Regions from separate parts of the Streptomyces sp. XH2 genome, predicted to be linked through region 4. Evidence: riboswitches for the same ligand, from Rfam matches in the RefSeq annotation. Region 4 holds a riboswitch; each other region holds the start of a gene.
What was found. Region 4 has a riboswitch for cyclic di-AMP ahead of ACOTKD_RS27045 (M23 family metallopeptidase). Riboswitches for the same ligand answer to the same signal wherever they lie in the genome.
Positions count from the first base shown of each region.

Region 1: it holds a riboswitch for cyclic di-AMP, as region 4 does, so the genes downstream of both, ACOTKD_RS29805 (transglycosylase family protein) here and ACOTKD_RS27045 (M23 family metallopeptidase) in region 4, are expected to answer to the same signal.
Region 2: it holds a riboswitch for cyclic di-AMP, as region 4 does, so the genes downstream of both, ACOTKD_RS10510 (C40 family peptidase) here and ACOTKD_RS27045 (M23 family metallopeptidase) in region 4, are expected to answer to the same signal.
Region 3: it holds a riboswitch for cyclic di-AMP, as region 4 does, so the genes downstream of both, ACOTKD_RS21880 (M23 family metallopeptidase) here and ACOTKD_RS27045 (M23 family metallopeptidase) in region 4, are expected to answer to the same signal.

Region 1 is NZ_JBMMMZ010000015.1:225,175-232,584, reverse strand. It holds gene ACOTKD_RS29815 (FtsB family cell division protein) at 2-466, opposite strand; gene eno (phosphopyruvate hydratase) at 626-1,906, opposite strand; gene ACOTKD_RS29805 (transglycosylase family protein) at 2,126-2,872, opposite strand; cyclic di-AMP (ydaO/yuaA leader) riboswitch at 2,876-3,070, opposite strand; gene ACOTKD_RS29800 (transglycosylase family protein) at 3,331-4,392, opposite strand; gene ACOTKD_RS29795 (cytochrome P450 family protein) at 4,679-5,983, opposite strand; gene ACOTKD_RS29790 (DUF6479 family protein) at 6,086-6,529, opposite strand; gene ACOTKD_RS29785 (hypothetical protein) at 6,700-7,410, shown strand, end outside.
Region 2 is NZ_JBMMMZ010000004.1:234,187-241,596, forward strand. It holds gene ACOTKD_RS10495 (AfsR/SARP family transcriptional regulator) at 1-167, opposite strand, end outside; gene ACOTKD_RS10500 (hypothetical protein) at 394-600, shown strand; gene ACOTKD_RS10505 (S1 family peptidase) at 1,161-2,231, shown strand; gene ACOTKD_RS10510 (C40 family peptidase) at 2,326-2,799, opposite strand; cyclic di-AMP (ydaO/yuaA leader) riboswitch at 2,804-2,966, opposite strand; gene ACOTKD_RS10515 (carboxylate-amine ligase) at 3,311-4,393, shown strand; gene ACOTKD_RS10520 (hypothetical protein) at 4,399-5,643, opposite strand; gene ACOTKD_RS10525 (MFS transporter) at 5,950-7,410, opposite strand, start outside.
Region 3 is NZ_JBMMMZ010000010.1:266,730-274,139, forward strand. It holds gene ACOTKD_RS21875 (GntR family transcriptional regulator) at 1-569, opposite strand, end outside; gene ACOTKD_RS21880 (M23 family metallopeptidase) at 820-1,629, opposite strand; cyclic di-AMP (ydaO/yuaA leader) riboswitch at 1,643-1,798, opposite strand; gene ACOTKD_RS21885 (M16 family metallopeptidase) at 2,014-3,381, opposite strand; gene ACOTKD_RS21890 (M16 family metallopeptidase) at 3,417-4,769, opposite strand; gene ACOTKD_RS21895 (DNA gyrase/topoisomerase IV subunit A) at 5,008-7,410, shown strand, end outside.
Region 4 is NZ_JBMMMZ010000013.1:310,142-317,551, reverse strand. It holds gene ACOTKD_RS27060 (DUF3427 domain-containing protein) at 1-505, shown strand, start outside; gene ACOTKD_RS27055 (hypothetical protein) at 591-890, shown strand; gene ACOTKD_RS27050 (aldo/keto reductase) at 943-1,887, opposite strand; gene ACOTKD_RS27045 (M23 family metallopeptidase) at 1,957-3,276, opposite strand; cyclic di-AMP (ydaO/yuaA leader) riboswitch at 3,286-3,419, opposite strand; partial or broken gene ACOTKD_RS27040 (PP2C family protein-serine/threonine phosphatase) at 3,633-4,727, opposite strand; gene ACOTKD_RS27035 (DEAD/DEAH box helicase) at 4,991-6,724, opposite strand; gene ACOTKD_RS27030 (cold-shock protein) at 6,998-7,201, opposite strand.

The DNA of each region.
Region 1 (7,410 bases), on a different contig from region 4:
GTCAGCGCGGGGTGTCCGCGGCGTCCACACCGTCCCACAGATTGCTGTACCAGGGGCGGTCGGCGGCGCCCTGGTCCCGGGGCCGGCGGGCGGTGCCGCTGCCGTCGACCACGCTGTAGCCCGTCTCCCCGGGGCGCAGGTAGTGCAGGTGCTCGCGCGCCTGCTGCTCGACGTACGCCGGGTCCTCCAGCCGCGCCTTCTCGTCCTCCAGGCGCTGCACCTGCTCGCGGGCCCGCTCGGACTGGCGGCGCTGGTCGGCGATGTCGGAACGCTGGGTGACCCACTGGCGCATGGGGTAGGCGAGGGCGACGACCAGCGAGCACACGACGAGCGCCAGCAGCGCCGCGCGGCCGGTCAGCCGGCTGCGGCGCGGGCCCCGGGCGCGGTAGACGCGGGCCGTGGGGCCCTGGACGAGCACCGAGCCGAGTGCCCTGAGCCTGGTCGCGGTGGAACGGTCCGCCGCCACTTCGCCTCCCCGAGGTCCTGGTCGCCCGCAGCCCCGCTACGAACGTACGTCCCCGGCCACGGTACGGGACCGTGGCCGGGGACGTGGTGAGGCTGCGGTTCTGAGGCCGTGTCAGCCCCGGGGGCAGCGGCCCCCGGGGTTCCCGGCCCCCCCGGGACGTCAGCCCTTGAAGCGCGGGAAGGCGCTGCGGCCGGCGTAGACCGCGGCGTCGTCCAGGATCTCCTCGATGCGCAGGAGCTGGTTGTACTTGGCGACGCGCTCGGAGCGGGCCGGGGCACCGGTCTTGATCTGGCCGCAGTTGGTGGCGACGGCCAGGTCGGCGATGGTGACGTCCTCGGTCTCGCCGGAGCGGTGCGACATCATGCACTTGAAGCCGTTGCGCTGGGCCAGCTCGACGGCGTCGAGGGTCTCGGTCAGCGAGCCGATCTGGTTGACCTTGACCAGCAGGGCGTTGGCGGCGCCCTCCTCGATGCCGCGGCCGAGGCGCTCCGGGTTGGTGACGAACAGGTCGTCGCCGACGAGCTGGACCTTGTCGCCGAGCTTGTCGGTGATGGTCTTCCAGCCGTCCCAGTCGTCCTCGAACAGCGGGTCCTCGATGGAGACCAGCGGGTACGCCTCGACGAGCTCGGCGTAGTACTCGGTCATCTCGGCGGCGGTGCGGGACTTGCCCTCGAAGGTGTAGGCGCCGTCCTTGTAGAACTCGGAGGCGGCGACGTCGAGCGCGAGCGCGATGTCCTGGCCGGGGGTGTAGCCGGCCTGCTTGATGGCCTCAAGGATGAGGTCGAGGGCCTCGCGGTTGGAGCCGAGGTTCGGGGCGAAGCCGCCCTCGTCGCCCAGGCCGGTGGACAGGCCCTTGGCCTTCAGGACCGACTTGAGGGTGTGGTAGACCTCGGTGCCCCAGCGCAGGGCCTCGGAGAAGGACTCCGCGCCGATCGGCGCGATCATGAACTCCTGGATGTCCACGTTGGAGTCGGCGTGCGAGCCGCCGTTCAGGATGTTCATCATCGGAACGGGCAGCAGGTGCGCGTTCGGGCCGCCCAGGTAGCGGAAGAGCGGAAGGTCGGAGGCCTCGGAGGCGGCGTGCGCGACGGCGAGGGAGACGCCCAGGATGGCGTTGGCGCCGAGCGAGCCCTTGTTGTCGGTGGCGTCCAGGTCGAACATGGCCTGGTCGATCAGGCGCTGCTCGGTGGCGTCGTAGCCGACGAGCTCCGGGCCGATCTGCTCGATGACGGCCAGGACGGCCTTCTCGACGCCCTTGCCGAGGTAACGGTTCTTGTCACCGTCGCGGAGCTCGATGGCCTCGAAGGCGCCGGTGGAGGCGCCGGACGGCACGGCGGCACGGCCCGTGGAGCCGTCGTCGAGGCCGACCTCGACCTCGACCGTGGGGTTGCCTCGCGAGTCGAGGATCTCGCGAGCTACGACGACGTCGATGGACGGCACGAGGGTCTCCTTCGTGTGTGTCTGAGGTTCTGCAGCACGAGCCTAACGGGCGCCGGAGGCTCACCTCGCCGTTGGACCGTGTTTCCGGGCCGTGAAACCCGAAAAAACCGCAAAATCAGCACAACAGCTCAAATGCCGAGTTTGCCGCACACTTGAGGAATTTCCGTAAAACGACAAAGAGGGGCGGCCCACTCGCGTGGGCCGCCCCTGTCAGCTCGGTCAGCTGAGGTGCAGCTTCTGGCCGACGTAGATCACGTCCGCGTCCTGGACGATGTCCTTGTTGCGGTCGTACAGCTTCTGCCAGCCGCCCTTGACGTTCTTGGCGTCGGCGATCTTGGAGAGGGTGTCGCCCTCCTTGACCTCGTACTCGCCGTCACCGACCTTGTAGGACTGCGGAGCGGTGTGGCTCGGCGCGGCCGGCTTCGGGGCCGGGGCCTCTTCCCGCTCGGTGGTCTGCGGAGCGGTGCGGCTGGGCGCGTGCTTCTTCGGCGCGGCCTGGCGCTCGCTGCGGTCCGCGTGGGACTTGCCCGAGACGGTGCCGCCGGCGCGGGAGGACTTGGCGGTCGTGCCGGAGCCGGAGGTGTCGGCACCGGCCTTGGCGCCGCCCACGGTCATACCCGGCACCGCGCAGCCCCAGGCGCCCGGGCCCTGCATGGCGAGCAGCTTCTCGGCCACGGCGATCTGGGCGCTCTTGGAGGCGTGGTCGGCGCGGTCGGCGTACTTCTGGCCGCCGGCGGCGTTCCAGGAGGACTGCGAGAACTGCAGACCGCCGTAGTAGCCGTTGCCGGTGTTGATGGCCCAGTTGCCGCCGGACTCGCACTCGGCGACCTTGTCCCACGTCTGAACGGAGGCGGCGTTGGCGGAGGTGGCGACCATCAGCGGGGCGGCCACGGCGGCGCCGGCGACACCGGCGAGCGTGACGATACGGACGGCCTTGGACGGACGGCGGTGCTTGCCCTTGGACATGAGTCGTTTCCTCACCGACGCCTACGAGGTGAGCTGTCGGGTTCGGGCTGTGAGTTCGCCCGGCCTCGTGTGCGAGCTCTGCGAGCACACTCGGCTTCACCCCTAGCCGGTCCCGGTCCAGCGACCCGCTTCGGGCCGAGGAGCCGTTCCCGGCGCCTACCTTGGTTCCCCCGCTCCTGCCTACGGCGCTTGCGCGACGACTCCAGCGGCCGTCGGCAGGATTCGGCGTGACGACCGTGGTGCTCGCGGTGGCGAGCGGTCACGACGGTAAACACAGTAGAGGCAAGGGTTCAAACCCCTCTTTCCAGCCACAGTCGCCCCTGGTTACCCAGGGGAACACTACGTTTCCGCAGGTAGGAGGGGGTTTGCCAAGTTGGGGAAGGTGACATTCCGCCAACTGGCAAAGAGACCCATGTCTCACTTTCGACTGGAACGGACATTCGCCGCGAACTGCCGGTCTATTTACCGACCTCGAGCTTCTGACCAGGACGGATCAGGTCGGGATCGGTTCCGACCGCTTTCTCATTGTGGTGGTAGAGCGACTGCCAACCACCCTTGACCGCATGCTGTTCGGCAATGACTGACAGGTTGTCACCGGGACGCACGGTGTAGTCGGTGGCCGTGGGACTGCCGGTACGGCCTTCGCCGCCGCCGCGCGATGAACGGGTGTCGTCCGAACGTGACGGATCGGCACGGTGCTTGCCCGTACCGGCTTCGACGCCGTCGGACGCCTGCCCCGCCGCGGAACCGGAACCGTCCTGGGTGCCCTGGGACGGCGTCGCGGGGGACGTGGGGATCGAGGTCGGGTCGTCCGTGGGGGACGACGAGGGCTTGCGGTGCCGGCCTTCTCCGGGCTCGCCGGACTTGCCGTCACCGTCCTTGCCGTCACCCGGCTTCGTGTCTCCCGGCTTGGGCGACGAGGAGTCGGGGGACGAGCTGCCGGAGGGCTTGCCCGAGGGGGTGCCGGAGGGGGTCCCGGAGGGAGTGCCGGACGGCTGGTCCGGCGACGGCGTGCCGGACGACGGCTGAGCGGAAGGCTCCGTCGAGGGCTTCCCGGACTGCGAGGGGGCCGTGGAGGGCTTCTCCGGCTTGGCGGACTTGTCCGGCTCCGACGGCGTGGAGTGCGAAGTGGTGCGCTCCGGGGCGCGTGATGGCGTCGAGTCGCTCGCGGGGGCGTGCGTGCCGCCCGGGTTGACGTCGGCCTTGGTGCCGCCCGAGGTGAGGCCCGCGCTCGCGGCACAGCTCGACCAGGAGCCGTTGCCGCTGCTTTCGAGGATCTGATCGGCGACGGCGATCTGCTGCGCACGGCTGGCGAGGTCGGGCCGGGGGGCGTACTCCCGGCCGCCGTGGCGCTCCCAGAGGTCCTGGGTCAGCTGCAGTCCCCCGTAGGTCCCGTTTCCGGAGTTCGCACTCCACAGGCCTCCGCTCTCGCACTGGGCCACACGGTCCCAGGTGCCGGCGTCGGCGGCGGAAGCGCCGGTGGCCGCGAGCAGCGGCATGGCGATTCCGGAAGCGGTCACCCCTGCGGCGACCACGATGGCGGGTATCTGACGGGGGCGGCGATGTCGGCCGGTTCCGGGTCTCATGGGCGCTTGCCTCTCGTGTGGCGTCGCAACGGTCTTTTCGGAATGGTCGTTGAAGATAGCGACGCCCCACCGCAGTCACAAGCCGGTGTAGCGGAGGTCACGCCGAGGTCACGCCGGGTGACGAGAGGTCAGGCGGGCCCGGATTTGCGGTGGTTTGCGGGGCGGTACGGGTCAGCGTTTCGCGCCCGGAACGCCCTGGGATCCGCCCTCGGAACGACCCTCAGGAAGTGCCCTCGGGAAGGCTCCCGGGAACGCCCCCGGGAAGGCCCTCGGGCGTGAAGGCCACGGGGAGGGTGCGCAGGCCGCGCATGATGAGCCCGCCGCGCCACCGCAGGTCCTCCGGTTCGGCGTTCAGCCGCAGGTCGGGAAGGCGCCGCAGGAGCGTCGCGAGGGCGGTCTGACCCTCCAGGCGCGCGAGGGGCGCGCCGAGGCAGTAGTGGATGCCGTGGCCGTAGCCGAGGTGCTGGTTGTCGCGCCGGGAGAGGTCGAGGGTGTCGGGGTCGGCGAACCGCTCGGGGTCGCGGTCGGCGGCCGCGAGGACGACGAGGACGGGGTCGCCCTCGGCGATGCGCTGACCGCCGATCGTCAGGTCCTGCGTGGCGAACCGCCAGGTCGCGAGCTCCACCGGGCCGTCGTAGCGCAGCAGTTCCTCGACGCCCGTGGCGAGCAGGGTCTCGTCGCCGTCGGCGAGCGCGCGCTGGAGGCGCTCGCGCTGCTCCGGATTGCGCAGCAGGGCGTAGGTTCCGTTACCGATCAGGTTCACAGTTGTTTCAAAACCCGCAAAGAGCAGGATGAAGGCCATCGCCGCGGCCTCGTTCTCGGTGAGGTGCTCTCCGTGGTCGCTTGCCCTGATGAGTCCGGAGATCAGGTCTTCGCCGAGATCCTCCCGCTTCCGGTGGATCAGTTCCGCGAGATACGTCCGCATCTTCTTCACGGAACGGGCCACTCCGCCGCGGGGGCCGCCGCCGTGGCGGATCATCATCCCGGCCCAGTCCCGGAAGTCGTCCTGGTCCTCGGGCGGGACGCCGAGCATGTCGCAGATGGCGTAGATGGGGAGCGGGAACGCAAACTCGTGGATGAGGTCCGCTTCCCCCTTGCTCGCGAACCCGTCGATGAGCCGGTCGGTCAGCTCCTGCACCCGGGGCGCGAACTCGGCGACGCGGCGCGGGGTGAACGCCTTGGAGACGAGGCGGCGCAGCCGGGTGTGGTCCGGGGGGTCGATGTTGAGCAGGTGCGTCATCAGGTTGGCGCTGCGCTCGCCCGGGATGCCGACCTTGCCCTTGCCGTGGGCCGACTCGGAGTGGTGCACGGGGTTCTTCGACAGGCGCTGGTCGGCGAGCGCCTGGCGGGCGTCGGCGTACCGGGTGACCAGCCAGGCCTCCACTCCGCTGGGCAGGGCGGTGCGGTGCACGGGGGCGTGCTCGCGCAGCCAGGCGTACGCGGGGTAGGGGTCGGAGGCGAACTCCCAGGTGAAGAGGGAGGGGGCGGGGGCGGGCGGGGTGTTCGTGTCGTTCGCGTCGTGCACCCCTTGACGCTACTAGGGGGGAGTCGGGGCGGCTCAGTGGTGGCGGCGTGCCGGGCCGGTGCCGTACGGCCCGGAAGCGGGCTTGGTGGTGACCGGGGCGGCCTAGTGGTGACCGGGGCCGCCGCTGCCGAAACCGCCGCTGCCGCCAGGGTTCCACTTCTTCCTCTCCTCGGAGAGCTCCTCGGGGTGGCTGCCGGGGTTGTGGATCTCGTGCGGCAGGACGCGCTCGCCGTTCGCCTCGGGATGCAGCTCGTCCGCCTCACGGTGCTCGGTGACGTACCCGACCTTGTTCTCCTCGTCGTCGTTGTGCCCCGGCCCGTGGTCGGGCGAGGTGGGCCCGGTGTCGTGCTCCTGCCGGGTCTGCCAGGCGCCCTGCCGGCGCTGGGGCTGGGAGGGCGGGGGCGGTTCCTCGTCACGCTTCTTGAAGCCCTTGACCACGGCCATGATCAGCAGGGCGACGACGAAGAGGCCGACGACGAACTGGATGATCCCGCCGGCCCAGTGCGGCGCGGCGAGGTCGGCGAGGTGTACGTACTGGATGCGCATGACATTCCGGGTACCCGCCCGCCGCCCGGACAAGACGGCCCGTAGGCCGAACGGGTGCCCGAGCGGAAGGGCCACTCCGGCATGTGCATACTTGCGTTCGAATTTTGGTCTTTTTGATCATTCCCTTATCTCGGCAAGTCTCTGCACGTCTCTGCACAAAGGAATCCCCTGTGGACATTCGCCCCCGCCGGGTCGCCCTCGCGGCCCTCGTCGCCGCCTCGTCGCTGCTGCTCGCCGCCTGCGACGGCGGCTCCGACTCCGCCTCCGGTCCGGGTACGTCCTCGGGCTCCGGAAGCAAGAAGGACAAGGGTGCGCCCTCCGTCCCCGCCGCCATCACCGCCGACCAGGCCCAGCAGGCGCTCGTCGCCCTGACGGACCTGCCGGCCGGCTGGAAGCTGGAGCCGAACACGGGCCTGGACAAGTCGCAGGGAGGGGAGGACGAGCTCCTCAACGGCTCCAGACCCGAGTGCGCGCCGATCACGGCCGTCCTCAACACGGGCCGGCTGGAGGAGGACCACAAGGCGAACGCCCAGGTGGTCTTCACCAAGAAGGGCGACCAGACGACGGTCGCCCAGGACGTCAGCGGCTATGAGCGCGCGGTGGCCGAGAAGGCCATGGCCGGGCTGCGGACGGCGGTCGAGAAGTGCGCGGCCTTCGACGCCAAGGAGAGCGGCAAGAAGGCCACGGTGAAGGTGAAGAAGCCCGCCGGGCAGCAGCAGAAGTACGGCGACGAGTCGGTCTCGTACGCCGTCACCGTCGTCGCCGGCGACATGCAGATGGACTTCGACCTCGGCACGGTCCGCAGCCACGGCGCGATCACGACCGTCCTGAACAACTACAGCGACCACGGCGACCGCGGCAAGGCCGCGTTCGCCAAGGCC
Region 2 (7,410 bases), on a different contig from region 4:
AGCTCGTCGCTGGAGACCGTGGCGCCGCCGCGGAGCAGGAGGACGGCGAGCATGGCGCGCTGCTGGCGCGCGCCCAGGTCCACGGGGCGGTCGCCCGCCAGTGCGCGGACCGGGCCGAGCAGCTGGAAATGGAGCAGGGGAGCGGAAGGCTCCGTTGTATCCCGCATGTCTCCCCCGAGCGTGCCGTGCCGGATCCGTCCGGCGACAGCGGTGACAGTACCTCAGTGTCCCTTACAAGAGCAGGCGTCGGACGCGCGGGCGGCCCGGTGGGCGGGCGGGGGCGGGCCCGGGCCGGCAAGGGGGCGTTGATCGTCCGTTGATGGGGCCGATACATACTGCTGGCACCGTTGTTTCACGGCGCGTCACGGCGCGCCTTCTACACAGGAGTTCGATATGACCGCTGAGGACCCCAAGCACACGGAGCAGGCCGGGGCCCCCGCCGAGCAGGCCGCCGCGCCGTCCGGGCCGGCTGCCACGCCGTCCGAGCAGGCCATTTCGACCGAGCTGGACCAGCCGGTCGAGCACGTGGAGGGTGCCGGGGCGCAGGGGCAGGGGGGCAGCGGCCCGATCCGTCCGACCCACACGTCGGGCGCCCAGTAGCCACGCGTGACGGGGCCGGGGCCCGCCGTGCGAACGGCGGGCCCCGGCCTTGTTTGTGCAGGCGTTCTGCCGTCCCCGGCCGTTAAAACTGTGCAAAGGACGCCCCCGGGCCCCGGTATCCAGGGCCTGCGGAGAGCGAATACCGGACAGGCGCCCCCCTCGTCGTCCGCTCACCGCCCGGCCGCCGTCCGTACGCGTCACCCCCGTTCAGAAGCAAGGCTTCCGGTACGCGTGAGCCGCCGGAGGTCTCCCGCCGGGACCGTTCGCACGACCGAATGTCGCTCTTGAACTTCCGCTCGCCGCCTCGGGATACTCGCCCGTATACCGTTCTTGACATGGACGCGACGATCTCATCGGCCTGTCGCGCACCATGTCCGGCCTGTGCGCGTCAGGCGGGCGCACGACGTACGCGCAGCACGCACGCGCACGACGCACACGCAGTACGCACGCGCACGACATGCATCCAGCACTCACACGCACAACGCACGCACGTACGCACCTCCTCCATCACGCCCGGGCGTCCGTCGCGCCGCCGGGCACTCCCCCACAGGAGGCCACGAGTGAAACGTTCCTGCATCTCCACGCGCCGTACGGCCGCCGCCGGGGCGGCGATGGTCGCCCTGACGGCCGCGGCGCTCACGCTCCCCAGCGCGCACGCGAGCTCACCGGCGCCCCGTCAGCTCTCGTCGCCGCAGGCCTCGGAGCTCGCCCGGAAGATCTCCGCCGACCTGGGTGCGGACTCGGCCGGCACGTACTACGACGCCGGGAGCGGCCGGCTCGTCGTCGGCGTCCTCGACGAGGGGGCGGCCGCTCGGGTGCGGGCCGCCGGCGCCGACCCGAGAATCGTGCGCCACTCCGCGGCCGAGCTCGCCTCGGCCCGGCGGACGCTGAAGTCGGATGCGTCCATTCCGGGCACGGCCTGGGCAGTGGACCCGCGCCTCAACAAGGTGGTCGTCACCGCCGACAGCACCGTCACCGGCGCCCGCAAGGACCGCCTCGACAAGGTCGTCGCGAGCCTCGGCGACAAGGTGGCCGTGCGGACGACGGCCGGGACGTTCCGCCCCTTCATCGCGGGCGGCGACGCGATCTGGGGCAGCGGCGTGCGCTGCTCCCTGGGCTTCAACGTCACCAAGGGCGGCAAGCCGTACTTCCTCACGGCCGGGCACTGCGGCAACGCCTCGCAAACCTGGTCCGCCACGCAGGGCGGCGCCCAGATCGGGGTGACCGAGAGCTCGACCTTCCCCGGCCACGACTACGCGCTCGTGCGCTACACCTCGTCCATCGCCCACCCCAGCGCGGTGGACCTCTACGACGGCGGCACGCAGAACATCGCCAAGGCCGGGGAAGCGACCGTCGGCGAGACGGTGCAGCGCAGCGGCAGCACGACCGGCGTCCACGACGGCCAGGTCACCGCCCTCGGCGTCACCGTCAACTACCAGGAGGGCGCGGTCGAGGGCATGATCGGCACCTCGGTCTGCGCCGAGCCGGGCGACAGCGGCGGCGCGCTCTTCGCCGGCGACACCGCCCTCGGCCTCACCTCGGGCGGCAGCGGCGACTGCTCCTCCGGCGGCGAGACGTTCTTCCAGCCCGTACCGGAGGCCCTGCAGGCGTACGGGGCGCAGCTGCCCTGACGCACTCCTCCGGGGACGCCCGCACAGGGCTCTTTGGAGGTCGCCGGGCCGGGGTGGGGTCGCCCCGGCCCGGTTCGGCCGCGTCCGGCCGGGGTCAGTTAACCCGGCCGTACCAGACGCTGCCGGACCAGATCTTCTCCAGGCGCACCGAGGTGCCGGGCTTGGGCGAGTGCCAGATCTTGTTGTTACCCGCGTAGATACCGACGTGGTAGACGTTGCTGCCCGAGTGGAAGAAGACCAGGTCGCCCGCCTGGCGGGAGCCGGAGGAGATGTGCCGGGTCTTGTTGTACTGGTCGGCCGCGGTGCGCGGCAGGTTCTTGCCGACCTTCTTGAACGAGTAGAGCGTGAGACCCGAGCAGTCGAACCGGTTGGGGCCGGCGGCGCCGTACTGGTAGGGGGAGCCCTGCTTGGAGGCCGCGACCTTCAGGGCGGCGGCGCCCGGGGTGGCCGCACTCGCCTCGGCCGACATGCCGGGGAGCAGCATGGACGCGGTCACGGTGGCGGCGGTGACCACGGAGGCGGCACCGGCGCGGGACATGAGCGTGGATATGCCAGGGAACGCAGACATGCCAAAACCCTTCGTCATCCGCCTGCGAAAGATGACCTGTCGGGTTCGGGCTGTCGAAGTTGCCCGGCCACCTGAAATGGCTTCACCCCAAGGACCACCGCCATCGTGGTCCGCCGTGCTCGGGTCTCCCGCTCCTGCCGATCCATTCGCTTCTGCTCCGCACCCGGTACGGCGGCAGGACTCGGCGTCCGCCCGGGTCGCCCGCCTCGGTGACGGGATCTTGTTGTTCGATGCACGATCCTGCATCACGGACCGCCGGAATTCGGAGCCGAAAGGTGCTTCTGTGAACTTCTTCACTTCGCGTCGCCCCGTGGAACCGGGGTGTTACCCGGCATCACGAGTGGCGGGAAATCCCGTTTATCAAAAGGCAGTTGAAGAACTGATTCGAGTCACCTCGGCAAGGCCCGGAAGGCGAGGTGAGCGGGGTCGCGGCAGGGCGTCTTTGCGTCAGAAAGCAGCGGCGGCGGGGTCCGTGCGGTTCGCCGCGAGGGCCCGAGGGTAGCCCTACGGCATGCTCACCCTAGGGATCGAGGAGGAGTATCTTCTGCTCGACCCGGCCACCGCACTGCCGGTTCCCCTGGCCGACGAGGTCCGGGCGGCGGTCGACCTGGATCCGGTCGTGAACGAGCGGGAGATTCAGGCGGAGCTGTTGCAGGCCCAGGTGGAAGTTGCCACTCCGGTCTGCTCCGATCTCGCCGAGGCGAGCCGGCACCTGCTGCGGCTGCGCCACGCGTTGAGCTCCGCCGCCAAGCGGTCCGGCTGCCGGATCGCCGCCTGCGGTACGGCGCCGTGCTCGGGCCCCGAGCCCATCCCGGTCACCGGTAACCCGCGCTATCTGGCGATGCGGACGCGTGCCGCCCAGCTCGTGGACGAGCAGTTCGTCCACGGGATGCACGTCCACGTCGCCATCCCCGACCGCGAGACGGGTGTCGCGGTCCTCAACCGGGTGCGGCCCTGGCTGCCCGTCCTCGTCGCCATGGCGGGCAACTCCCCGCTGTGGAACGGCCAGGACACCGGCTTCTCCAGCTGGCGGACCGTGGTCTACAGCCGCTGGCCGGTCAGCGGCCCGCCCCCGTACTTCCACGGCCTCGCGGACTACGAGGAGCGCATCGAGGCGCTGCAGACGGCCGGGGCGATCGCGGACCGGGGCCAGCTGTACTGGACGGCACGGCTCTCGGAGCGCTATCCCACGATCGAAGTGCGCTGCCTGGACGTGCAGTTGCGGGCCGACGACTCCGTCATGTTCGCCGGCGTCGTCCGCGGGCTGGTCGCCACCGCCATCCGCGACGAGAAGACCGGGCGGCCCCCGGTGCCCTGCCTGCCGGAGCTGCTCGCCGCCGCGAACTGGCACGCCGCCCGGCACGGGCTCGACGGGGTGCTCGTGGACCCCACGGGCCGGCGCCACGGCGCGCACGACGTCGTCCGCGGCCTCCTCGCCCACATAGGGCAGTCGCTGGAGGAGTCGGGCGACACCCGGCAGGTGAGCTCGCTGGTCAGCCGCCTGCTGCGGCGGGGCACCGGGGCGGACCGGCAGCGCCGGGCGCTGGCGACGGACGGGCTGAAGGCGGTGACGGAGCTGATCTCTGAGCCGTAGGCAGGTCAGAAGTGCGGGTCCCCCGCGACCCGCCCGCCCAGGGCCCGCCCGGTGTCCGGGAGGTGGCGCCATCGCCTCGTCAGCAGCAGGGCCGCCAGGCTCAGGTAGACGTAGGTCAGCACCTCCCGGGCGTACTCTCCCGGAAGCGCGAACTGCACCGCGAAGAGGACGAAGAGGACTGCGGCCTCCCACCGGACGAAGTGCAGGTCCAGCAGGACGACGACCGCCAGGACGGTCTGCGCGGCCGTCAGGGCGACCTCGTCCACCTGACGGGTGACCAGCGGCAGGGCCGCCCCTCCCCCGCCGAGCGCGTGGGCGAGGGGCAGGCAGCCGACCAGCAGCGTCCACTGGTTGACCTTGCTGGACAGCAGCGCGCCGAGGCCGTCACCGGCCCGCATGCGCCAGGCGAAGACCACGGCGACGATCAGCTCCGGGGCCTCGGACGCGAGCGGGGCCAGCCACTGGACCAGCACGAAGCGGTCGATGCCGAGTGAGGCGCCCGCCTCCACCAGCCCGTGCGCGAACGGCTCGGCGCACGCGAAGACGACGGCCGCGGCACCCGCGAAGAGCACGGCCGTCACAGTGCGCCGCCCGGACCGCGGCAGTACGGCCAGCCGCGCCGGGACGCCCACGAGCTCCTCCATCTCCCCCGTGGAGCACTTCGCGATCCGGTAGAGGTAGTAGCCGTACCAGGGGATGAGCACCACCGGTACGTACCAGCCGATCTCGCGGGTGAGCGGCATGACGAAGGCGACGACGGCGGCCACGGCCAGGAAGGCGACGTCGATCCGGCGGTGCGGCTCCAGGACGACCGGCCCCGGGGCGGCGCCCCTGCGGCGCAGCGCCAGTGCGGCGGCCAGCGCGACGAGCGGCCAGCCGACGCCCACCAGCAGCCGGTTGGCGCCGGTCATGTTGGCCGCCGCGTACGCGGCGTAGGCGGGATCGGATCCGGCCGCGTAGGCGAAGTAGAGGTCGACGGCGTACTCGGGCAGCACCGCGATGAAGGCCAGCAGGGCGAGCGCGAGCGCTCCGGCCATGTCCGCGCGGGCCGTCTCCGCGGCCCACATCAACAGCAGCGCCGAACAGAGCACCCCCAGCCCGAACACGGCCACGGCCGCGCCCGGCGGCAGCTCGGCACCGCTCAGCCGCACCACGACCGCGGGCACGGCCCCGGCACAGGCCACGGCGATCCGCGCCACGCTCGCACCAACGGACGGCGGCACCGTCTCCGCTGCCGCGGACTCACCCATCGACGGCTCGCTCCTTCCGCGTCACACCTGACCCTGCCGATCTATCAGCAGGAACCGGCGGCCCGCCGCGGACAGCCCGCAGCGCCGGCAGGCGCCCCCCATTCGGCCGACCGTTCGTGCCGCCCGCGCTGTCGAGGGCCTGCACGGTCACGGAATTCAGACCACGAAAGGTCGCAGGACGAAAAAACAGAGGACCGCGAATCATGCTCCCTACACCCTGGATACCGGATCAACGGCCGATCACCGCCGTATAAGAACCGTCAGCGCCTGCGCGCTGCATCACAAACGGCGAGTGAGGAAAAACTCCTAGTGCGCCGAGTCCACGCGGAAGCCCTTCGGGACGAGGAACGCCGCCAGGACCACGGCCGCCGCCACGATGACCGCCGACACCAGCGACGTGGTCCGCAGGGCGTCGTCGAAGGCCGCTCTCGCCGCGGCGAGCAGGGCGCGGCCCTCCCTCGTGGCGGGGCCGAGGGCGCGGGAGGCCTGGTCGGCGCCGCCCACCGACTCCCGTGCGGCCGGCGGGAGGCCGGTGGGCATGCCGGAGCGGAAGAGGGCGGCGTGGATGCTGCCGAGGAGGGCGACGCCAAAGCCGATGCCCAGTTCGTAGGCGCTTTCGGAGACGGCACCGGCCTGGCCGGCGCGTTCGGGGCGGACGGCGGCGACCATGACGGCCGCGGCGGCGGTGATCGCCATGCCGTCGCCGATGCCGAAGGTGACGAGGGCGACGGCGACGACGCCGTAGCCCAGCGGCTGGGGCGCGCCGGCGAGGAGGGCGAAGCCGCACAGCAGGGCGGCCAGACCCACCGTCAGGACGGTGCGGACGCCCGTGCGGCGCAGCATCCACGGCGTCAGCAGCGAGGAGGCGAGCAGGGCGAGGGCCACCGGCAGGGTGCGCACGCCGGCGGCGAGGGCGTCGTGGCCGCGGGCGTACTGCAGCCACAGGGAGATGAGGTAGAGGGCGGCGCCGATGCCCATCATGGCGATGAGGGTGGCGAGGGCAGCGGCCAGGAAGGGGCGGCTCGCGAAGAGGCGGACGTCCAGCAGCGGGTCGGCGGACTGCAGCTGGCGACGGACGAACCAGGTCAGGGCCGCGAAGCCGACGAGCAGGGCGGCGAGGTCGACCGGCCGGAAGCCGCCGGCGAGGTGCTTGATGCCCCAGGCGGTGAGGACCACTCCGGCGACGGAGAGCAGGGCGGCGACGAGGTCGAGGCCGTGGTGGGAGGGGCTGCGGTACTCGGGCAGCAGGAGGACGGCCGCCACGACGGTGACCAGGACGACGGGCACGTTGACCCAGAACGCCGCCGACCAGGAGAAGGCGTTCACCAGCAGGCCGCCGGCCAGGGGGCCGATCGCGGCGCCCGCCCCGGCGACGGCGGCCCAGATCCCGATGGCGAGGGTGCGCTCGTGGGGGTCGGGGAAGATCGTGCGGATCAGGGACAGGGTGGACGGCATCACCATGGCCCCGCCGACGGCGAGCAGGACGCGTCCGGCGATCAGCTGCAGGACGCTGTCGGTGAGGCCGGCCGTGGCGGCGAGCACCGAGGCCGCGCCGAAGACCGTGAATCCGGTGGTGAACAGCAGTTTGCGGCCGAAGCGGTCGCCGACCGCGCCCGCGGTGACGAGCAGGCCGCCGAGGACCAGCCCGTAGATGTCGATGATCCACAGCTGTTCGAGGGCGTCGGGCCGCATCTCCTTGATGAGCGAGGGCAGGGCCACGTTCAAGATGGTGGCGTCCATGGCCACGAGCAGCAGGCTCGCGCACAG
Region 3 (7,410 bases), on a different contig from region 4:
GCGTCCACGAGGGCGCCGAGCAGCTCCCACGTGTCGACGGGCCGCACCGGCGGCTCCGCCGCGTACACCCAGGCGATCTTCAGCCGCAGCTGGGTGAGCAGCCCCGCGATGCTCGGGCTGCCGGACGCCTGGGCGAGCGTCTCGTCGAACCAGTCGCCCAGCGGCCGCAGCTCGCCCGTACGGCCGCCGCGGGCCCGCTCCTGGCCCAGCCTGACCAGCCCGCGCAGCACCTTCAGGTGCGCCTCCGTGCGGCGCTGAGCGGCGCGCGCGGCGCCCAGCGGCTCCAGCAGGGCGCGCACCTCCAGCAGATCCGCGGCCTCCTGCTCGGTGGGCTCGGCGACGCACGCGCCGGCGTGCCGCCGGGTGGTCACGAACCCCTCCGAGGCGAGGGTGCGCAGCGCCTCGCGCACGGGCACGCGGGAGACCCCGTAGCGGCGCGCGAGGACTTCCTCGGTGAGCCGGCTGCCGGGCGGAAACGTACCGGAAACAATGTCGTCACGAATCGCCGTGCACACGGCATGCGCGGAAATGCGACGGCTCTCCTGAGCCGCTGTCCCCTCACCGTTCACGTACGGCCCCGCATGGGTGAACCTCCGGATAACCCCCGCGAAACGCGGCCGATTGACGTTTGTTCAGCGACTCTATTGCAGTGGCCCGCGATTTCCGACGGCGCACGGGAAGTCATCGATATGTTTTGGCCAACACGAGGCGGGCGGCGGCCACGGCGCGGGGCGGTCCGGGCACGGCGAAGGCCCCGGCCGGTGGGCCGGGGCCTTCGTCAGGCGATGGGGCGCGCTGGGCGCCGGAGTCCGCGGTGCGTCAGACGGAGACGCCGTGCTCGGCCAGGTACGCGACCGGGTCGATGTCGGTGCCGTAGACGGCGCCCGTGCGGGCCTCGAAGTGCAGGTGCGGGCCGGTGACGTTGCCCGTGGCGCCGGAGAGGCCGATCTGCTGGCCGGCGGTGACGCTCTGGCCGACGGAGACGTCGATGGACGACAGGTGGCCGTACTGCGTGTACGTGCCGTCGTTGTGCTTGATGACGACGTTGTTGCCGTACGCGCCGCCCCAGCCGGCCTCGACGATGGTGCCGGCGCCCACGGCCTGGACCGAGGTGCCGGTCTCGGCGTGGAAGTCGACGCCGGTGTGGCTGCCGGAGGACCAGAGGCCGCTGGAGGCCTTGTAGGACGTGGAGACGTACGAGCCGGCGATCGGCGAGACGAAGGTGTTGAGGCGCTTGCGCTCCTGCTCGCGGGCGATGCGCTCCTGCTCCTTGCGCTCGGCCTCGGCCTTGCGCTTGGCCTCGTCGTCGGCCTTCTTGACGTCGGCGGCCTGCTGCTTGGCGGCGGTCTCGGCGGCGTGGACGGCGGTGTTCTCGGCCGCGGCGCTGGTCTGGACCTGGGCCTGCTCGCCGATGCGGCCGGCGGTGTCCTCGCCGATGACGACGGCCTGGGTCAGGCCGGTGTCCTCGGTGGGACGGTGGACGTCGTCGGGGGTGGCGGCCAGCGCCGGTGCGGCGAAGCCCGCGACGACACCGGTGGCGGCGAGGGTGGCTATGCCCGCCGCGTTCGCGCTGACGCGAACGGCGCGGCTCGGCTTGCGGTGCTTCCCGGTGGCACGAGTAAACGCCATGGGTGAGGCTGGTCCTTTCCTTCCCTCTCGCCTACCGGGTTAGCTGACGGGTTCGGAGCAGGAAGGTCTCCTACGGATCCCTCCGGAAAGGGGCCCGATTCACCCCAGGGACACTTGGGTCCCCGGCTCCCCTGGCTCGCGCCGTACGGGGACTCGGCGATGTCTGCCCGGGCCGCGGATGCGACGCACATCTGACGGACAGACGCTTCGACGCTAGACGCCGTCACTTTCGATCGGCAAACAGAAGCACTGTTTTGTGTCCCACGCCACAGCGCAGACGTGCAACCACTCCGCTAAACCGGACATTTGGCAGGCACGCGCGCCTCTCGTGCGCGCGTGCCTGCCGGTTGACGGCGGGTCGGCGGAGCGGCCCGCCGCCGGGGCTCAGCCCGTGATCACCGTCACGTCGCCGATGCCGAGGGCCCGGACCGGCTCCTCGATCTGCGCGGCGTCGCCGACGAGCACCGTCACCAGCCGGTCGACCGGGAAGGCGTTGACGACGGCGGCCGTGGCCTCCACCGTGCCCGTCGCGGCGAGGCGCTCGTACAGCCGCGCCTGGAAGTCGTCCGGGAGGTGCTGCTCGACCTGGTCGGCCAGCGTCCCGGCGACGGCCGACGCCGTCTCGTACTTGAGCGGGGCGACGCCGACGAGGTTCTGCACGGCGGAGTCGCGCTCCTCGTCGGTCAGGCCCTCGGCGGCGAGGGTGCGCAGCACCGTCCACAGGTCCTGCAGCGCGGGGCCGGTGGAGGCGGTGTCCACCGAGCCGCTGATGGCCAGCATGGCCGCGCCGGTGCCCTCCGGGGAGGACAGCAGCACCTGGCCGAAGGCCCGGACGCCGTAGGTGTAGCCCTTCTCCTCGCGCAGGACGCGGTCCAGGCGGGAGGTGAGGGTGCCGCCGAGGCAGTACGTGCCGACGGACTGGGCGGGCCACACCGCGTCGTGCCGGTCGGCGCCGGTGCGGCCGATGAGGAGCTGGGTCTGGACCGCGCCGGGGCGGTCCACGATGACGACGCGGCCGGTGTCGTCGGCGGTGACCGCCGGGAGCGGGTGCGGCTCGGCCGGGGAGCCCGTCCAGGCGCCGAGCGAGTCGGCGAGGGCCGCGTCGAGGTCGATGCCGGTGAAGTCGCCGACGACCACGGCGGTCGTGGTGGCGGGCCGGACGTGGGCCTCGTAGAAGGCGCGGACGGAGGCGGCGTCGATGCGGGCGACGGTCTCCTCCGTGCCCTGGCGGGGCCGGGACATCCGCGAGCCGGCCGGGAAGAGCTCCTTGGAGAGCGCCATGGCGGCCCGGCGGGAGGGGTTGGCCAGCTCGTGCGGGATCTCGTCCAGGCGGTTGCCCACGAGGCGCTCGACCTCGTTGTCCGGGAAGGCCGGGGCGCGCAGGGCGTCGGCGACGAGGCCGAGGGCCTTGGTGAGCCGGGAGGCCGGCACCTCCAGGGAGAGGCGCACGCCCGGGTGGTCGGCGTGGGCGTCGAGGGTGGCGCCGCAGCGCTCCAGCTCGGCCGTGAACTCCTCGGCGGTGTGCTTGTCGGTGCCCTCGGACAGGGCGCGCGCCATGATGGTGGCGACGCCGTCGAGGCCCTCGGGCTCGGCGGCCAGGGGGGCCACGACGTTGATGTCCACGGCGACGACCTGCTGGCCGGGGCGGTGGCAGCGCAGCACCGTCAGGCCGTTGGGGAGCGTGCCGCGCTCGGGGGCGGGGAAGGCCCAGGGGGCCGCGGGCCCGGCCTGGGGCTGCGGGTGGAACTTCATGGAGGGCTGGGCGGGGTCAGCGGCCACGGCGTCGCTCACTTGGCCGTCTCCTCTTCTGCGTCGGCGTTCTCGTCGGCGGCGGGGGCTGCGCTCTCGGTGGGCTCGTACACCAGCACGGCGCGGTTGTCGGGGCGCAGGCGGGCCTGGGCGACCCGCCGCACCTCCTCGGGGGTGATGTCCAGGACGCGCTGCACGGCGGTGAGGGCGAGCTGGGGGTCGCCGAACAGCACCGCGAAGCGGCACAGTTCGTCGGCGCGGCCGCTGACCGTGGCGAGCCGGTCCAGCCACTCGCGCTCCAGCTGGGCCTGGGCGCGCTCCATCTCCGCGGGGGTCGGGCCCTCGGCGGCGAAGCGGGCCAGCTCCTCGTCGACCGCGGCCTCGATGTCGGGGATCTCGGCGCCGCCGGAGGCCTTGACGTCCAGCCAGCCCAGCGAGGGGGCGCCCGCGAGCCGCAGCAGGCCGAAACCGGCGGCGACGGCGGTGCGGTCGTGGCGGACGAGGCGGTTGTGGAGCCGGGAGGACTCGCCGCCGCCGAGGACGGTGACGGCCAGGTCGGCGGCGTCGGCCTCGCGGGAGCCGTCCTGCGGGAGGCGGTAGGCGGCCATCATGGCGCGCGCCGGGACCTCTTCGCGGACGACCTGGCGGAGCTGCTCGCCGATCGTGTCGGGGAGGCTGCCGTCGCGCGGGGGCTGCTTGCCGTCGTGCGCGGGGATGGAGCCGAAGTACTTCTCGATCCAGGCGAGCGTCTGCTCGGGGTCGATGTCGCCGACGACCGACAGGACGGCGTTGCCCGGCGCGTAGTACGTGCGGAAGAAGGCGCGGGCGTCCTCCAGGGAGGCCGCGTCCAGGTCGGCCATGGAGCCGATCGGCGTGTGGTGGTACGGGTGGCCGTCGGGGAAGACCATGGCCGTCAGCCGCTCGAAGGCGGTGCCGTAGGGGACGTTGTCGTAGCGCTGGCGGCGCTCGTTCTTGACGACGTCGCGCTGGTTCTCCATCGACTCGTCGTCGAGGGCGGTGAGCAGCGAGCCCATCCGGTCGGCCTCGAGCCACAGGGCCAGCTCCAGCTGGTGGGCCGGCATGGTCTCGAAGTAGTTGGTGCGCTCGAAGCTGGTGGTGCCGTTGAGGGAGCCGCCGGCGCCCTGCACCAGCTCGAAATGGCCGTTCCCCTTGACCTGGGCCGAGCCCTGGAACATAAGGTGCTCGAAGAGGTGGGCGAGGCCCGTGCGGCCCTTGACCTCATGGCGCGAGCCGACGTCGTACCAGAGGCAGACGGCGGCGACCGGGGTCAGGTGGTCTTCGGAGAGCACCACCCGCAGGCCGTTGGCCAGGCGGTGCTCGGTCGCTGTGAGGCCGCCGGTACCGGCCTGTTGCGTGGCCGTGTGACCCATGGGCATGTACGTCCCTTCGATCGCTTGAGATCTCGCGCCCGTGCGCGACGAGCTCGTGCGCGTTGGCTCGCGTGATGAACAGTGCTGTCACTGTATGCAAGCGCGCTGACATCCGGCGAAGTTCCCGGCGCGGTGCCCCCTTACGGACGGGTCGTGTCCGGTGTTGTCAGTGGCGCGGTCCACAATGGTCCGCGTCAGCACCCTGCCTCGGCAATCGATCGAAGGAGCCGCAGCCGCGATGGCCCGCCGCAGCACGAAGACCCCGCCGCCGGAGAACTTCGAGGAGCGCATCCTCGACATCGACGTCGTCGACGAGATGCAGGGTTCCTTCCTCGAGTACGCCTACTCCGTCATCTACTCCCGGGCCCTGCCCGACGCGCGCGACGGTCTCAAGCCGGTCCAGCGCCGCATCCTCTTCCAGATGAACGAGATGGGCCTGCGGCCCGACCGGGGCCACGTGAAGTGCGCCCGCGTCGTCGGCGAGGTGATGGGAAAGCTGCACCCGCACGGCGACGCCTCGATCTACGACGCCCTGGTGCGCATGGCGCAGCCGTTCTCCATGCGGCTGCCCCTGGTGGACGGCCACGGCAACTTCGGCTCGCTCGGCAATGACGACCCGCCCGCGGCCATGCGCTACACCGAGGCCCGGATGGCGGCGCCGACGTCGCTGATGACGGAGTCCATCGACGAGGACACGGTCGATTTCGCGCCGAACTACGACGGCAGCGAGCGGGAACCCGTCAGCCTGCCCGCCGCCTATCCGAACCTGCTGGTCAACGGCTCGTCCGGGATCGCCGTCGGCATGGCGACGAACATGCCGCCGCACAACCTCGGCGAGGTCGTCGCCGCCGCCCGGCACCTGATCAAGCACCCGGGCGCCGACCTCGAGACGCTGATGAAGTTCATCCCCGGCCCGGACCTGCCCACGGGCGGCCGGATCGTCGGCCTGAGCGGCGTCCGCGACGCGTACGAGACCGGCCGCGGCACCTTCAAGATCCGCGCCACCGTCTCCGTGGAGAACGTGACGGCCCGCCGCAAGGGCCTGGTGGTCACCGAGCTGCCCTTCACCGTCGGCCCCGAGAAGGTCGTCTCCAAGATCAAGGACCTGGTCGGCTCGAAGAAGCTCCAGGGCATCGCCGACGTCAAGGACCTCACCGACCGCGCCCACGGCCTGCGCCTGGTCATCGAGGTGAAGAACGGCTTCAACCCCGAGGCCGTCCTGGAGCAGCTCTACAAGCTCACGCCGATGGAGGAGTCCTTCGGCATCAACAACGTGGCGCTGGTCGACGGCCAGCCGCTGACCCTGGGCCTCAAGGAGCTCCTGGAGGTCTACGTCGACCACCGCTTCGAGGTGGTGCGGCGGCGCAGCGAGTTCCGGCGCGGCAAGCGGCGCGACCGGCTGCACCTGGTCGAGGGCCTGCTGGTGGCGCTGCTCGACATCGACGAGGTCATCAGGATCATTCGATCGAGTGAGAACGCGGCGCAGGCCAAGGAGGCCCTGATCGCCCGCTTCTCCCTCTCCGAGGTACAGACGCAGTACATCCTGGACACCCCGCTGCGCCGGCTGACGAAGTTCGACCGCATCGAGCTGGAGTCCGAGCGCGACCGGCTGAACGAGGAGATCGAGCAGCTGACGCGGATCCTGGAGTCCGACGCGGAGCTGCGCAAGCTGGTCTCGGGCGAACTGGCCGACGTGGCGAAGAAGTTCGGCACCGACCGCCGTACGGTCCTGCTGGAGTCGGCGGGCGCCCCGGCGTCGGCGGTGCCGCTGCAGGTCGCCGACGACCCGTGCCGCGTCCTGATGTCCTCCACCGGCCTGCTGGCCCGTACGGCCACGGGCGAGCCGTTCCCGCCGGCCGCGGGCGAGGCCAAGCGCGTCAAGCACGACGTGATCGTCTCGGCGGTGCCGGCGACGGCCCTGGGCGAGGTAGGGGCGGTGACCTCGGCCGGGCGGCTGCTGCGGCTGCGGGTGATCGACCTCCCGCAGCTGCCGGAGACGGCGGCGGCTCCCAGCCTGTCGGGCGGCGCGCCGGTGCCGGAGTTCCTGTCCCTGGCGGACGGCGAGACGGTCGTCTGCCTCACCACGCTGGACGAGTCCTCGCCGGGTCTCGCGATCGGCACGGAGCAGGGCGTCGTCAAGCGCGTGGTCCCGGACTATCCGGCCAACAAGGACGAGCTGGAGGTCATCTCCCTCAAGGACGGCGACCGGATCGTCGGCGCGGCCGAGCTGCGGACGGGCGAGGAGGACCTGGTCTTCCTCACGGACGACGCCCAGCTGCTGCGCTACCAGGCCTCGCAGGTGCGTCCGCAGGGCCGCCCGGCGGGCGGTATGGCGGGCATCAAGCTGTCCGCGGGCGCGAAGGTGATCTCCTTCACGGCCATCGACCCCGCGGCCGACGCGGTGGTCTTCACCCGGGCCGGGGCGCGGGGCGGCATGGGCGGTGCCACGGAGGGTTCGGCGAAGCTGACGCCGTTCGACCAGTACCCGCGCAAGGGGCGGGCGACGGGCGGCGTGCGCTGCCAGCGCTTCCTCAAGGGCGAGGACTGCCTGGTCATGGCCTGGGCGGGAGCGGCCCCGGCGCGGGCCGCGGATGCGAAGGGCGCTCCGGTGGAGCTGCCGGAGGCCGACCCGCGCCGTGAC
Region 4 (7,410 bases):
CCAGCTCATTGGCTCTCGTGCCAACACCCCGTTGACCGTGCACGCCTCCTACAGCAGAGAAGAGATCCTTCCCGCCCTGGGAGCAGCGGAGCTGGGAGGATTTCTGCCTGGTCATTTCCGTGAGGGGGTGAAGTGGTGCCAGGACGCCAAGGTAGATGCTCTCCTCATCACCCTTGAGAAAGATGAGAAGGACTTCTCTCCGGAGACGCGCTACAAGGACTACGCGAGGAGCCCTGAGCTCTTCCACTGGGAGTCCCAGAACCAGACGTCCAGCACTTCGCCCACAGGCGTCCGGTACCAGACTCACCAGGCGCAGGGCTCAGACGTCTTCCTGTTTGTCCGCCGGTACAAGAAGAACGACATAGGTGGCGCACAGCCCTGGATGCTGCTGGGCCCGGCTGAGTACGTCTCGCACGAGGGCAGCAACCCCATGGGCATCATCTGGAAGCTCAAGCACGAGATGCCGGCCGACGTGTGGACGTACTCCACCATCGCTGCTGGTTGATCTGCGCTGCTGGCCCGCGCACAACGCTGGACAGCAGCCCGGCGTAGCCTCGAAACCGTTGGGTTTCTTGATGCGGAGGTGCGGGATGGCTCGGGTTCCTGCGGGTGTGGTTGCTGCGGGTGGGCTTGTTGGTGGGTACGCGGTTGCCCGGTGGACCAAGAAGCGGCCGCTTGGTGGGGTTGCGCTGGCTGTGGCCGGTGGGGTGGCTGCTCGGCAGTGGGCCGGGGCGGTCGGGGCGCCCAAGGCCGCGGCGCTGACCGGGCTGTACGTTGCCGCGTTCGGCGGGTCTCATCCGCTGGCCAAGAAGATCGGGGCTTGGCCTTCCGTGTTCGCCGTTGCCGGTGGGGTGGCCCTTGCCTCCTGGGTGGTGGAGAGCCGGGCCTGATCAGCAGGACAGGGCCTCGGGCGGCGTCTTTTCCGCCCGAGGCCCTCATCGGTTACGCCGACGCCTCCGTCAGGCTCTTCAGCTCCTCCTCCGTGAGCTTCAGGTCCGCCACCGCCAGCAGCGCCGGCAGCTGGTCCACCGTGCGGGCGCTGGCCAGCGGGGAGGCCACGGTCGGCTGGGCCGCCAGCCAGGCCAGGGCCACCGTCGCGAGCTCCGCGTCGTGGGCCGCGGCTACCTGGTCCAGGGCGGCCAGGACCCGGAGGCCGCGCTCCGACTCCAGGTACTTGCCGGCCGCCCCCGCGCGGGCGCTGTCCACGGCCGCCCCGGGGCGGTACTTGCCGGTGAGGAAGCCGGAGGCCAGGGCCCAGTAGGGGACCGCCGCCAGGCCGTGCCGCGCCGCCACGGACGCCAGGGCGCCCTCGTAGGTGTCGCGGGAGACCAGGTTGTAGTGGGGCTGGATCGCCACGTACTTGGCCAGACCCGAGGCGTCCGAGAACTCCAGGGCCTCCTGCAGGCGCTCCGGCGTGATGTTGGAGGCCGCGATCTCGCGGACCTTGCCCTCCTTCACCAGCGCGTCGAGCGCGGTGATGAACTCCTCCACCGGCACCGACGGATCGTCGTAGTGCGTGTAGTAGAGGTCGATGTAGTCGGTGCGGAGGCGGCGCAGGGACTCCTCCACGCCCGACTTGATCACCGATGCGCGCAGGCCCCGCGGCTCGGGGACGCCCGCGCCGACCTTGGTGGCGAGGACGATGTCGGCGCGGTTGCCGCGCGAGGCGAACCAGTTGCCGAGGACGGTCTCCGACTCGCCGCCCTGATTGCCCGGGACCCAGGCGGAGTAGACGTCGGCGGTGTCGATGAAGTTGCCGCCCGCCGCCGCGTACGCGTCGAGGACCGCGAAGGACTCCGCCTCGTCCGCCGTCCAGCCGAAGACGTTGCCGCCGAGGGCGAGCGGGTGGACGGAGAGGTTGCCGATCTTCTTGTGGATGTCAGCCATGCATCATCTCAGCGTCCTTACCGGAGCAGGTATTCCGTTTCGGCTCCGCTCGCCCGGCAGCGCCGTCGGCTACGGCTGCAGGCCCCTGCCCCGCAGCCACCCCAGCGGATCGATCGGTGCGCCACCGCCCGGCCGGACCTCCAGGTGCAGATGCGGCCCCGTGACGTTGCCCGTCGCGCCGACCCGGCCTATGACCTGGCCCGCAGCGACCTTGCCCGACGTGGCCACCATCGACGACAGGTGGCAGAACCACAGCTCCGTACCGTCGTCGAGCCTCAGCACGATGCGGTAGCCGTACGCCCCCGCCCAGCCGGCCTGGGTGATCGTGCCGCCGCCCACCGCCTTCACCGGCGTGCCGGTCGGGGCGGCGAAGTCCTCGCCCGTGTGGTGCGCGGACCACATGTTGCCCGCCTGCCCGAAGCCGGCCGTCAGGGTGTACGAGCCGACGGGGAGGGTGAACGCTCCGGACTGCCCGGAACGACGGGCGGAGGCCCTGCCCGAGCTCGCCCTCTTCTCCGTCCGCTTCGCGGCCTGCTTCTCGGCCTGCTTCTTCTCGGGGGCCCGTTCCTCTGTCTTCTCCGGCGTCCGCTCGTGAGTCCGCGTCTGCGCCTGCGTCCGCTCCGGCGTCCGGCCCTGCTCCGCCTGCTTCTGCTCCGCCGCCGCGGCCGCCGCGGTCCGCGCCGCCTCCGCCTCGGCCGCCTTGCGCTCCGCCGCCTGCTTCTGCGCCGCCGCGGCCACCCTCACCTGGGCCGCCTGCGCCTCGTCCTCGGCCACGCCCTGCTGGTGATCGGCCTGCTCCATGATCCTCGCCCGGAGCGCCTCACCCGCCTTCGCCGCCTCCTGGGCCACCTCGGAAGCAGCCGCACCGGTCTCCTCGCCGAGGGAGTCGGCCGTGCCCGCCGCGCTCCCCGCGAAGAACGAGCCCACCCCCGGCAGCTGCGCCAGGTCGGGCACGGATATCGAGGCCGCCGGGCGCTCCTGGGCGCTCGCCATCCCGCCCGCGCCGACCGCCGCGATGACGCCCACGCCGAGCACGGCACCGCTGCGGGCCATCGTGCCGCCGCGCTGCTTGACGACGCGGTGGCGCCCGCGGCCCGCGCCGAACGAGAAGGCGCTGAAGGCGGAGGGTTCGTACGACCGCTCATGCGCGGGCCGGTCCGCCCCGTGCGACGGCTCCGGGTCCGGCTCGTACGGCGGTGCGTACGCCGGTACGAGCGGCGGGTCGTAGGAGGCCTGCTCATAGGAGGCGTGCCCGTAGGACTCGTAGGAGGCGCGCTCGTACGAGGTGTGCTCGTAAGCGGCTTGCTCGTACGAGGTGCGCTCGTACGAGGCGGCAGGCTCGTAAGGGGCGGGCAGCTCGTAAGGATCGGCAGGCTCGTTGGATGCCACGAAGGCACTCCTTTCCTTCCTTCTCGCCTACCGGGTTAGCTGACGGGTTCGGAGCAGGAAGGTCTCCTACGGGCCGCGTGCGGCCCGATTCACCCCAGGGTGGTGGTTCCCCGGTTCCCAGAACGTGCCGGTGTATCAGATGGTGCTGTGCCCGCGGGATTCGGCGAAGGCGCACGGTGCACCGCCTCTTGTGGCGGTTGCGACGACCGCGCTCCGTTATCGAACGTTAATAGACATGCCGGGTGGATTCCAAGCCGAAAGCCCGAATCCACCGCTCTCCCTGACAGCTCTTCACAGGACGTCCGCCCACGGAGCCTGTCGATGCTTTCCACGAAATGCTGTTCGATTCGCTCGCCGCGCCGGATCGCCAACAGCGCCATGTCGTCGGCCGCCTGACCGCCCGAATGACGCGTGACCTCGGCGACCAGGCTGTCCAGCAGCGCCTCCGGGCTCTTGAACTGCCGACCCGTCAGCTCCGCCCGCGGGTCGTAGAACGCGCCGTCGGCGTCCCTGGCCTCGGTCACCCCGTCCGTCATCAGCAGCAGCATCGACCCCGCGGGGAACTCCCGCTCCTCGGCCCGGTCCGCCCACACCCCCAGGTCCCCCAGCCCGAGCGGCAGGGCGGGCACGGTGGGGTCGGCCGCGCCGACCCGCCCGTCCGCGTGCAGCAGGAGCGGCGGCGGGTGGCCGCGGTTCAGCAGGCGGAGTACGGGTTGCCCCGGCGGCAGCTCCGCCAGGACGGCCGTGGTGAAGCCCTCGTACTGGTCCAGGTTCCCGCGCCGCGCGCCCTCCCGCTGCAGTGCGCGCTCCAGCCGCCCCGCGACCCCCTCCAGCGTCGGCTCCTGCTCGGCCGCCTCACGGAAGGCGCCGATCACGACGGCGACGGCCTCGACCGCGCCCAGGCCCTTGCCGCGGACGTCGCCGACGACGGCCCGTACGCCGTGAGGAGTGTCCTGGACCGCGTACAGATCCCCGCCGATCCGGGCGCCGGCGTGCGCGGCCACGTAGCGCGCGGCCACCCGCAGGCCGCCGATGCGGGAGGGAGGCGCGGGCAGGACGGCGCGCTGAGCGGCCTCCGCGATGCCGCGGGCGGAGGCGAGCTGCTGGTCGCTGCGGCGGGCGATGCGGTTGATGCCCAGTGCGACCAGGGAGACCGTGCCGATGGTGGCGATCTCGGCCAGCGCCTCACCGGTGTCGGACGGCCGGTGGTAGATCACGAGGCCGACCGCGACCGCCACCGCGGCCAGGGCGGCCGCGACGGTGGCGCGGAGGGTGTGCAGGGGCGCCGCCACGAGGGGGGCGGCGGAGAGGAAGGGGGCGCAGGTGTAGTTCGCGGGCGCCCCGAGCCCGAAGAGGGCGCCGCCGGTGATCAGGAAGGCCGGGAGCCTACGGGCAACGCGGCGGACGGTGCGCCCCGCGGCGCGGCAGGCAGTTCGGCTCACCCCTCCCACCCTTCCGGGCGGGAGGTCACCGGGCGAACGGTGCTCGGCCGATCGGGGAACTCACCGGGCCAGGAGCCCGGGCACTCAGGTACCTGACCGGTCAGGATCCCGATCGGTCAGTACCCCGACCGGTCAGTACCCCGACCGGTCCGCCGCCCGACCGGTCCGCCGTCCGAGCAGTCAGGCATCCGAGCAGTCAGGCGCCCGAGCAGTCAGGCGCCCGGGCAGTCAGGGGCCCGGGCAGTCAGGGGCCGGACACCGGCCCCCGGCCGTCAGGAAGACGCGCGGCGCTGCCGTGCGCCCCCGCCCCCGTTGCCACCGCGACCGGCACGCCCGGCACCGCCGCCGGCCCCACGGCCCGCGCCGCCACCGGCACCGCGGCCCGCGCCGGAGCCCGCACCACGACCGGCACCGCCGGCGAAGGAGGAACCGGAAGAGGAACCAGAGGAACCAAAACCGGAAGAGGAAGCCCCGGCAGAGCCCTCCCCGCGACCGCGTCCACGACCGCCACGCGACCCGCGCGTGCCCCGGGACCCGCGCGACCCGGCAGCAGCCGCAGCCCCGCCGGCCGCTCCGGCGGAGGCACCCGAGCCCCCGCCGCTGCGCTTGCGCGGCGTCGCCTGGGCCGGCACCGGCGGAGGAATGACGACCGCCACGCCGCTCGGCTCCTGGGCGCCCGTGATGCGCACGAGCTCCGGGTGGTCCGGGCCGACGGTGACGACGTTCGGGGAGATCTTGGCCGTGGCCATCATCCGGCTCATCTCGCGCCGCTGCTCGGGCAGCACCAGCGTGACGACCGTGCCGGACTCGCCCGCGCGCGCCGTACGGCCGCCGCGGTGCAGGTAGTCCTTGTGGTCCATGGGCGGGTCGACGTTCACGACGAGGTCGAGGCCGTCGATGTGGATGCCGCGGGCGGCGACGTTCGTGGCGATCAGCGCCGTGACCTGATCCGTACGGAAGAGGTCCAGCGTGCGGTTGCGCTGCGGCTGGCTCTTGCCGCCGTGCAGCGCGGCGGCGCGGACGCCCTCGGAGAGCAGCTTCTTCACCAGCCGGTCGGCGCCGCGCTTGGTGTCCACGAACATGATCACGCGCCCGTCGCGGGCGGCGATCCGGGTGACCGTGTCCTTCTTGTCCGTCTCGGTGACGTGCAGCAGGTGGTGGTCCATCGTGGCGACCGCGCCCACGGACGCGTCGACGGAGTGCGTCACCGGGTCGGACAGGAAGCGGCGGACGAGCCGGTCGACGTTGCGGTCGAGGGTCGCGGAGAACAGCATCCGCTGGCCCTCCGGGTCGACCTGGTCGAGCAGCCGGGTGACCTGCGGCAGGAAGCCCATGTCGGCCATCTGGTCGGCCTCGTCCAGGACGGTGATCCGCACGTCGCCGAGCTTGCAGTCGCCGCGCTGGATGAGGTCCGCGAGGCGGCCCGGCGTGGCGACGAGCACCTCGGCGCCGCGCGCGAGCGTCTGGGCCTGGCGGCCGATCGACATGCCGCCGACGACCGTGGCCGTCCGCAGGTTCACGGCGGTGGCGTACGGGGCGAGCGAGTCGGTGACCTGCTGAGCCAGCTCGCGGGTGGGGACGAGAACGAGCGCGAGCGGGCGACCGGGCTCGGCGCGGCGGCCGGCCGTACGGGCCAGCAGGGCCAGGCCGAACGCGAGGGTCTTACCGGAGCCGGTGCGGCCGCGGCCGAGGACGTCACGGCCGGTGAGCGAGTTCGGCAGCGTCGCGGCCTGGATGGGGAACGGCTCGGTGACGCCCTCGCGGGTGAGCGTGGAGAGCAGCGCGGCCGGCATGTCCAGGTCGGCGAAGGACGCGACCGGCGGCAGCGCCGGGGTCGTGCTCACCGGGGTCTCGAAGTCGCCCTGGGGGGCGGCGGGCCGGCGGTTCGCGGGCCGGGCGCCACCACGGCCCTGCTGGGAGCCGCGGCCGGGCCGGTCGGAGCGATCGGAGCGGTTCTGCTGGGGCCCGCGGGGCGAGCGGGTCGTCGGACGAGCGGAGCGAGTCATGCGGGTGGGACCTTCCCTCAAAGGGGGTGGACACGCCCGGAAAGGAGACTTCGCATCGCGAGGCCGCCGCCCTCAAGGAAAAGGAGCGGGAACGGCAGAACGGCGGAAAAGCCTGGGCGCGCTGGGTGCGGGACGACGACGGCCGGTGCACAGCGGGCGCCGGCCGGCGCGGGGGCAGCAATGGGGCCCGCACCCAGTGGTGCGGGCCCCATTGCCTGTGTGCTTCATGCAGAGCCCGGGGCCGCCGTCAGGCGGTCCGGGCGGGCATCATCGTCAGGCGGCGACGATGTTCTCGGCCTGCAGGCCCTTCTGGCCCTGCGTGACGTCGAAGGAAACCTTCTGGCCCTCGAACAGCTCACGGAAGCCGTTGGAGGCGATGTTCGAGTAGTGGGCGAAGACGTCGGGGCCGCCGCCGTCCTGCTCGATGAAGCCGAAGCCCTTTTCCGAGTTGAACCACTTCACGGTGCCAGTAGCCATGTCTATCTCCTTAGTGGATACACCCTCGACGGATGCCGAAAGGTGCAATGGGCCCCACACCGGAATAGACCGGCAAAAACAAAAATGCGCCGTCGGTTCACATAACCGTCAGGCGCACACGAGTTCATGGGTACCACAACTGAAACGTCAGTTCAGCGTAGCACACGCACGCACTGCTCCCTAGCACACGTCGGCGGCCCCCGTTCCAC